DNA from 2 places in the Pedococcus sp. P2_E5 genome. Region 1 is predicted to be linked to the other one. Evidence: predicted binding sites of a transcription regulator. Region 1 holds the regulator's gene; the other holds the start of a gene.
What was found. Region 1 encodes LexA, which represses DNA repair genes until DNA is damaged. Its sites were predicted from a motif close to TCGAACANNTGTTCGA; they were not measured.
Positions count from the first base shown of each region.

Region 2: AC1DVZ_RS09780 (YbaK/EbsC family protein) is a predicted target of LexA. The motif match lies at 1,425-1,440, and genes of this name have one in related genera.

Region 1 covers NZ_JBFUEP010000046.1:24,161-28,302, reverse strand. The annotation lists gene AC1DVZ_RS15380 (class I SAM-dependent methyltransferase) at 1-645, opposite strand, end outside; gene AC1DVZ_RS15375 (N-acetyltransferase family protein) at 664-1,203, shown strand; gene AC1DVZ_RS15370 (DUF4259 domain-containing protein) at 1,273-1,686, shown strand; gene AC1DVZ_RS15365 (hypothetical protein) at 1,691-1,873, opposite strand; gene lexA (transcriptional repressor LexA) at 2,080-2,805, opposite strand; gene AC1DVZ_RS15355 (LysM peptidoglycan-binding domain-containing protein) at 3,094-3,492, shown strand; gene AC1DVZ_RS15350 (hypothetical protein) at 3,600-4,097, shown strand.
Region 2 covers NZ_JBFUEP010000024.1:7,648-11,789, forward strand. The annotation lists gene AC1DVZ_RS09765 (DNA polymerase III subunit alpha) at 1-331, opposite strand, end outside; gene AC1DVZ_RS09770 (SAV_6107 family HEPN domain-containing protein) at 328-792, opposite strand; gene AC1DVZ_RS09775 (DUF6504 family protein) at 792-1,136, opposite strand; gene AC1DVZ_RS09780 (YbaK/EbsC family protein) at 1,534-2,064, shown strand; gene AC1DVZ_RS09785 (hypothetical protein) at 2,077-4,142, opposite strand, start outside.

The sequences.
Region 1 (4,142 bases):
CAGCACGACGTCGATCGCGTCACCGTCGTCCGTCGGGCGCACGTACTCCTCGCACCGCTCGATCTGCAGGTCCCCGGCCGCGGCGCGCAGCTGCTCGGGGGTGTGCAGCAGCGCCGGGTCGGACGGGCCGCCGACCCCTTCGGTCAGGTTGCGCAGCCCGTGCCCGACGACCACCAGCGCACCGCCCGGCGCCAACCAGGTCCGGGTGCGGGACACCACGTCCGAGGGCAGGTGCAGGTATGACACGAGGACGAGGTCGTAGTGCACCTGGGGCGCCGGGTGCCAGGAGCGGGCGTCCGCCACCACCCAGTCCACCCGGATCCCGCGGCTGGAAGCCTCCTTCTCGCCCTTGGCCAGACCCACGGCAGAGAAGTCGACCGCCGTGACCCGCCAGCCCTTCGCGGCAAGCCACACGGCGTGACGGCCCTCGCCGGCGCCGAGGTCGAGGGCGCGGCCGGGTGGCCAGCCACCCACGATCCGTTCCACCTCGGCGTTGGGCGTCGCGCTCCAGACGTGCGCCTGGGCGGCATACCGCTCGTCCCACAGGGCCTGGCGATCGGTGTGCCCACCGCGGTCGGGGTCGGGCAGCTTCGCGTCGCCGGCCGAGCCGGGAGCGCCGTGGCTGTGACCGTGCTCGTGGTTCATCCCCCTAGCATCGCCGATATGAGCAGCATTGCCCCGGACAGCGGCCGCGCAATCGTCGTCCGCGACGCGACGCAGGCAGACCTTCCCGCCATGGCCGCCATCTACGACGACCAGGTCCGCACCTCGGTGGCGACCTTCGACACCGAACCCCGCGGCGCGGCATACCTCGGGGAGAAGCTGGCGGCCGCCGGCGCGGGCAACGTCGGCAATGTCGTCCTCGTCGCCTGTGCGGACGAGCAGCTGCTCGGGTACGCGTTCTCCGGCGCCTTCCGCCCGCGGCCGGCCTACGACGGCACCAAGGAGGTGTCGGTCTACCTCGCGGAGGGCGCCCGCGGTCGCGGCCTCGGCCGGACCCTGTATGCCGCGCTGCTGGCGCGGCTGGACGCCGCACCTGATGTGCACACCCAGGTGGCGGTGATCGCCCTGCCCAACGACGCGAGCGTCGCGCTGCACGTGGCGTGCGGTTTCGAGCGGGTGGGCGTGCTGCGCGAGGTCGGGCACAAGTTCGGTCGTTATGTCGACACTGCCTGGTACCAACGGATGACTCCGCAAAAGTAGGGCTGGCGCGTCGCCCCGTCTCTTGGCACCCTCGAAGGAGCATCTTTCGCACGCTGTGGAGGTTGGGAGATGGGCGCCACCGGAGCCGGGCCGTTCGAGAACGACGACGCGCTCGACCTGCTCGACGAGCTCGAGGAGTCCGAGCACGAGGTACGACGCAAGAGGGTCGAGTCGGCCCTCGACCAGGTGGTTCGTGCGCGGGGGTACATCGAGGCGCCCACCATGTCGCAGGCAGTGGCGGCCGCGGTGCTCGTGGCTGCGTGTGACGACTTCGAATCCGTCGTGGGAGAACGCAATGTGCCCTGGTGGGTCGACGAGGAACCCATCGAGGTGGACGAACAGCTCGAGGAGCTCGCCACCCGGGCGCTGCACCGGGCCCTGCAGTCCGACGACAACGAGCTCTGGGAGCTGTGGGCCGACGGTGACGGCGGCGAACGCTTCGCCACGAGGATCACGCACTACCTCGACGCGCTGGGTGACTGACTGGTTACTGCCTGGGTGACTGACTGGGGGACTGACCCGTCGCCCGGCAGACCCCGAGCACCGCGTCGATCTGGTCCAGGTTCAGCTGCGAACAGGCGTGGCTCGCGGCGTCGATCAGGTCCGCGAGCAGTTCGATCTCGGATCCGAGCACCTGGTCGGTGAGATCGGGGTCGGGATGGGCCTCCATGTGTAGAGAACGGTTGGAAGAGTCGCCTGTTACGGGGCGCAGAGCAGGCAAGCCTGGGGGGCCTTCTTGAGTCCGTTCGGGTGATGGGCCATCAGCCGAACGGACGAGGCGCGAGCCGCGCTGAGCCCACAGCGGTCCGGACACACGTGTGCCGCGGAGCGCGCGAGGCGCTCCGCGGCACACGTCGCCGGGACTGAGGGTCGAGCTCAGATCCGGCGAAGCACCGCCGTGACCTTGCCGAGAATCGTGGCGTGGTCTCCGTCGATGGGGTCGAAGGCGGCGTTGTGCGGCATCAGCCACACCTTGCCGTCCTTGCGCTTGAAGGTCTTGACGGTGGCCTCGTTGTCGAGCATCGCCGCGACGATGTCGCCGTTGTCGGCCGTGGGCTGCTGGCGCACGACGACCCAGTCGCCGTCGCAGATCGCGGCCTCGATCATCGAGTCACCGACGACCTGGAGGAGGAAGAGCTGCCCCTCGCCGACGATCTGGCGGGGGAGCGGGAAGACGTCCTCCACGGTCTCCTCGGCCAGGATCGGCACGCCGGCGGCGATGCGCCCTAGCACGGGCACGTAGGTCGCGGCAGGGCGCTGGTCGCCCGACCCGGTCTCGTCGTAGGTCGCGGTCTCGTCCTCGGCCGAGGCGCCGCCGCGGTAGCCGCGCATGTCGGCGGGGGAGTCGGGCGAGACGACCTCGATCGCGCGCGGCCGGTTGGGGTCGCGGCGCAGGAAGCCCTTGCGCTCGAGGGTGGACAGCTGGTGGGCGACCGAGCTGGGGGAGGTGAGCCCCACGGCCTCGCCGATCTCGCGCAGGCTCGGCGGGTACCCGCGCCGGTCGACCGAGTTGCGGATCACCTCGAGCACCCGTCGCTGCCGGACGGTGAGCCCGTCGCCGCGATCGCGGTCGGGCAGTTCCTTGACGTTGTCGTCGCTCATGCCGCTTCCTCACTTGAGCAGTTTCGGGTGCAGGTGCAGGTCAGGTGCCGTATGCCGGGTGCTCTCCGAGGCGTTGTCAGTGCCCTCTGATGTGCTTGCGGCATGAACACAGCGTATGGCCTTCGAACGCCTGTGCCAAACATGTGTTCGACGCGTGTCTTGATTGATTCGAACATGCGTGCTAGAAATCAGTCAAGCAGTTCTTCGCACATCCGTTCGAGGAGCGCCGCACAGAACGCCACAGCAACACCAACAGCAACAACAGCGCACGCCACGATGGAGGACCTGATGAGTGCAGCAGTCGCTTGGGACGTCGCCCCCGCACCGGTGCGGGTCCCCGTTCGCCCGGCTCGCCCCCGCCTGGTCTCGGTGCCCACCGGCGCAGAGGTCGTGGTGGCTCCGGCCGCCCCGTTGCGCCTGACCCGCGCCGCTCGGCTGGCGATCACGCTCACCGTGGTCATCGCAGCCGTGGCCCTGGCGATCGCCGTGTTCTCCGGCGGCGCGTCCGCCACCGTGATCGACCACTCCACCACGGTGCAGTCCGGTCAGACGCTGTCGCAGATCGCGGTCGAGCAGCTCCCGCAGCTGTCGATGGCCGAGGCGGTCGTCCACATCCAGGTCGCCAACGACCTCACCGACAGCAACGTCCACGCCGGTCAGACGCTCCTCATCCCCGCCGTCGGCTGAAGCCCCGACGGCCGCGTGGCCTACGCGTTTTGCGCTATGCGGTGACCGTTGGCTCTACGCGCTAACCCCGATGCGGGGCGGCTGTCGCGTGTAAGACGGTGGTCGGCATGCACACCACTACACGGATGGCGGCCGCTGTGGCCGCAGCTGCCGGGGCAGCGGCCTTCTCGGTCCTCCCGGCCACCGCCGCGGCGGGAACACCCACGTCGTTCACCGTCGACACCCAGTTCGTGGACGGGCCCAGCGACATCACCGCCGCCACCGGCCCTCTCTCGTCCTGCACCGAGGTCAGGGACCTCGAGAACTTCGGCGACCTGCGGACCCACAACCAGCTCGTCTTCAGCGGGGTCAAGGAGCTCACCTGCGGCACTGCGACGGTGACCATCGGCTACACCGCCTTCATCTCCATCCCCGCGTTCCAGAACGAGAACGTGCTCCCAGCCGGCGGCGGCTTCAGGACCTTCGGGGACTGGTGGGTCATCGACTCCACGCTGGCGGGTGTGAGCTCCGGCGGCGGCAAGCTGGCGGGCGACTCCCGCACCTGCACGCGGGATGCCGGCTCAGAGGGCTGCATCACCGACACCTTCCGGGGCTTCGTCTCCTAGACGCAGACGCAGCCCGGCGCGGGGGAACCGGCGCGGGGGCACCGG
Region 2 (4,142 bases), on a different contig from region 1:
GGACGGTGACCCGTGGGTGGCGGGCGTCGCGCTCGGCGCCACCCCGGACCGGGGTCCGACCCACCGCAGCCGGGCCCATCGCCGGACCCATCGCATCCGGACCGACCACATCTGGGCCCACCGCGAGGTCGACTCCCAGAACGGGTGCGATGCCTGCCGCGGTGGCTGCCTGGACGAAGCGGACCGCACCGTAGAGACCATCGCGGTCGGTGAGCGCGAGGATCGGCTGACGGTGCTGGGCTGCGCGTTCGACCAGCGCCTGGGGCGTCGCGGTGCCGTAGCGCATCGAGAACCCCGACGCGACGTGCAGGTGGGCGAACTCGGTGCTCACGGGCCGGCCCCCGCCGTCACCGTGCTGGTTAGCGCGGTGGGCACCAGCAGGTGGTCGTGTGGCGACCTGGGCACCGGCAGGCCCAGGGTCCGGCAGACGAGGTCGAGGAAGAGCTCGGACTGGCGCAGCAGGTCATCGGCCTCCCGCGCACTGTGGTCGTGGTGGCGGCGAGCTCCCACGACGTCGAAGAACCCGGCCCACTCGGAGAGCTCGGGCGCGACCGTGGGCAGCAGCTCCCACAGGCTGCGTGGACCGGACTGGCCCGCGGACGGGTGGGTGGAGGTGATGCGGGTGGCGACCACGGCGGCAGCGGCGCGCAGTGCGCCGAGCTGTGCCTGGTCATAGCGTCGGGCGACCTCCTCGCTCTGGCAGGCCTCGAGCAGGGAGTGCCGCGCCCGATCCAGCAGGTCGAGCGTGGCGCCGGCTCCGGTGGCCGTCCCCTGGGCGGTCCGGGCGCCCATCAGTCCGCCACCCTCAGCAGCCGCCACTGGTTGCCTGCGTGACTGGCGGGGTCGGCGCACAGGTCGTAGACCCCGATCCCGGCGAGTCGGCCGGCGCTCGCCTCGACCCGCCAGACCTGCCGCTCCCGCGCGTCGGTGAGCACGTCGGTGCCCTCGCGCTCGCGGGCGTCGCGCCACCACGGCCGCCGCTCCTGCCAGCGGTCGAGCACGGCCCGGACGACATAGAGCCGGCCACGCCAGACGAAGGCGTTCGGGCCGCGCCCCGCCACCTCTCCCAGGCCAGGGGTGAGGTCCTCGCGAGCGCCCTCTCGGACCTCGATGGGCTCTTCGTAGCGGCGGACCACAGGTGCTCCTTCAGGGATCTGGTTCGGGTGGCGGTGGCTGTTCAGTGGTGGTGATGGTGATGTCGGCGGGCACGGGTGGAACAGAACCGGGCAGGGCACAGCGCCACCGGAACACAGCGCCACCGGGGCACAGCTCGGCTGCATCACACGGTGATGCGCTCTGGCCCTGTGAGGGGCGGGGTCGAGGCGCCTGCTCACAGGGCCAGAGCCGCAGTGGTCCCCGGGGTGACCGTCCGCCACGGTGTGGGGCCGTGTCCGGTGGATCGGTCGTCGTCGTGAACCACGAGTTCGAACAGGTGTTCGAACAAGGACAACGCTACACCCCGCCACGGACAGTCCGTCAACCCCTGGTGGACGACTGGTGACAGGCGTGTCCGGACGGCCCTAGTCTTCGGCCATGACAGCGTCCGACGTGCCGACGTCGGCCCCCGACCTCACCGGCCACCCTGCCGTCCGCAGGGTCCTGCAGACCCTTGCGGTCCACCACGTCGTCCCCGAGGTGGTCACCCTCCCGGACGCCGCGCGCACCGCGGCCGCAGCTGCCGCCGCGCTGGGCATCACCCCCGCCGAGATCGCCAACTCGCTCGTCTTCCGGGCCCACGCCCCGGACGGCACGGTCAGCCCGATACTCATCCTCACCTCGGGCGCGCACAAGGTCGACCTGGTCAAGGTCGCCGACCTCGTCGACGACGTCGACCACCTCGACCGGGCCGATGCCGACTTCGTCCTCGCGGCGACCGGGTTCACCATCGGGGGCGTGGCGCCGGTCGGCCACCGCAGCCAGGTCCGCACCCTCGTCGACGTCTCCCTCAGCCGCCACCGCCACGTGTGGGCGGCCGCCGGCCACAGCCACACCGTCTTCCGCACGACCTACGAGGAACTGCTCAGAGTGTGCGGACCGGGCGCCATGCCCATAGAGGTCTGCTGACGTCCGCAGCGCTCAGACACTCCGACGCCCATTGGTTCCGGACCCCGGATGCGATGCAGACGCGCTGGTAGGCGCCCGGCGGCGGAGGGGTCCGCGACGCCGCCACCCTGACGCTGACAGAACGACCCAGAGCAACCCGGCGAGCACGGCTGTCCACAGCGCCCAGAGCTCGAGCCTCCACCCCGGCGGATCCCACCGCACGGTGATCGTCGAGCCGGCCGCCCCTGCAGGCACAGCGGCCCGCACGAGCATGCCGTCGACCGGATCCGCGAGCTCGGCACCCTCGACCGAATAGCCCGGCCAGGCGAGTCGGCTGAGCGTGACCGTGCCGCCCTCGGACCCCACCGCGGTCACTCGCAGCCTGACCATGCGATCCGTCACGGACTCCTCCTCCACGGCGAGGTGGGCGGAGGTCGCCACCACCCCTCCGGCTGTGGCAAGGCGCACGTCACGCTTCCAGACGACGGTGAACTCCGTGCTCTCCGAGAGACTCCACCCAGGGGGTGGATGGGTGAGGTCCGAATTCGCGAAGGACGGGCGGTACATGACCAGGGTGCTGACCGAGAGCAGGTCGATCCACGGCCGCCCAGTGCCGGGCTCCGTCGACTGCAGGGCGTCGAGGGCCTTCGTGCACGTGGCACCGCTGTACACCCGGCAGAACTTGTCCTGGAACCTGCGGAAGTTGATGGTCGTGTACCCGTTCTGGACATCCTTGGTGTCGAGGTACCACGCCGACCCGATGAGCAGGTCGTGGGCGATGGCGGGATTCTGGTTGCTCTGGCTCTCCGCATTTCCCAGCACCATGACGTCGCCCCACGCCGACGTGATCCGGCCGCCGTACTGCGTTGGCGCCGCCGGCATGTGCCTGTCGGCTGCCGGAGGCACAGGTTGAAGTGCGTACTGGACGACGAACAGTGCGACCGTCCACACCGACACCACGCCAACTGTCGTTCGTGCACCCCGGTGAGCGAGCGACCACGCCGTCATCCAGAGCGCCACCACCAGCAGCACCACGCCCTCGAACACCACCTCCAGCTGCTGCGGATCACGGGCGACGACGACATAACCGGCGACACACACCCAAGCCACCGACAAGAGGAAGCGAAGCCGGGAGACTCGCGTCAGGAGGCATCGTGAGGCCACGACGGCAAGCAGCACGATGAGGGGCACCATCAGGGCCGGCATCACACGCATGGGCCACCGCAACGGCCCGACGGCGCTCGGACCCAGCACCCAGAGGGTGAGAACCACGGTCGAGACGAGCGCCCCAGTCAGGTCGCGGCGTGAGCGACGGAGCCGCCCGAAATCCATCCACAGGACCACGGGCAGGAGCCACACGAGGTAGTTCCTCTTCAGGGTCGGCAACATCGATGTGAAGAGACCCTGGAGGTCCGTCGTGAGCCGGCCTCGTCCGACGACCACCCACGGGGCGCGCGAGGTGAGGGGCGCCGTCAGCACCCCCGGCAGGTACACCGCCACCGTGACCAACCCGCTGAAGACGAGCAGGCCGAGGACCGTGAACAGCTCTCGTCGGGAGCGGGAGATCAGTGCGTCGACCAGGCAGCCCAGCAGAATCACCGTCAGGTACATCGCGCAGTAGACGTAGCCCACGGAGACGACCAGGTAGCACAGGACCAACGCGCCGGCAGGATTGCGCCCCGCCATGGCCCTGCGGGTCAACCACCACGCCCACGGGAGCAACGCGGCCCCCATCTGCCCGTTGACCCACGAGGGCCACTCGTTGAACACCGACTGGCCCGAGAACCCCACGACGAGTCCGGCCACCAACGCGAACGGCTCGCGCGCTCCGTAGCTGCGGACGACCAGGTACGTACCCAGACCGCCGAGCACGATCAGCCCGATCTTGAGAACCGTGACGAACACGACGACGTCGGGCACCACGGTGGTCACCAGACCGATGAGGATCGTCAGCGGGCTGAACAGACCCCACTGCCCCTCCGCGACGTAGTTCCCGGCCTCCCAGGCCAAGGGTTCCATGAGGGGGAGTTCGCCATCGCGCAGACGCTCGCCGAGGTGGTACCACCAGCCGACGTACGCGATCTGGGTGTCGCCACGGA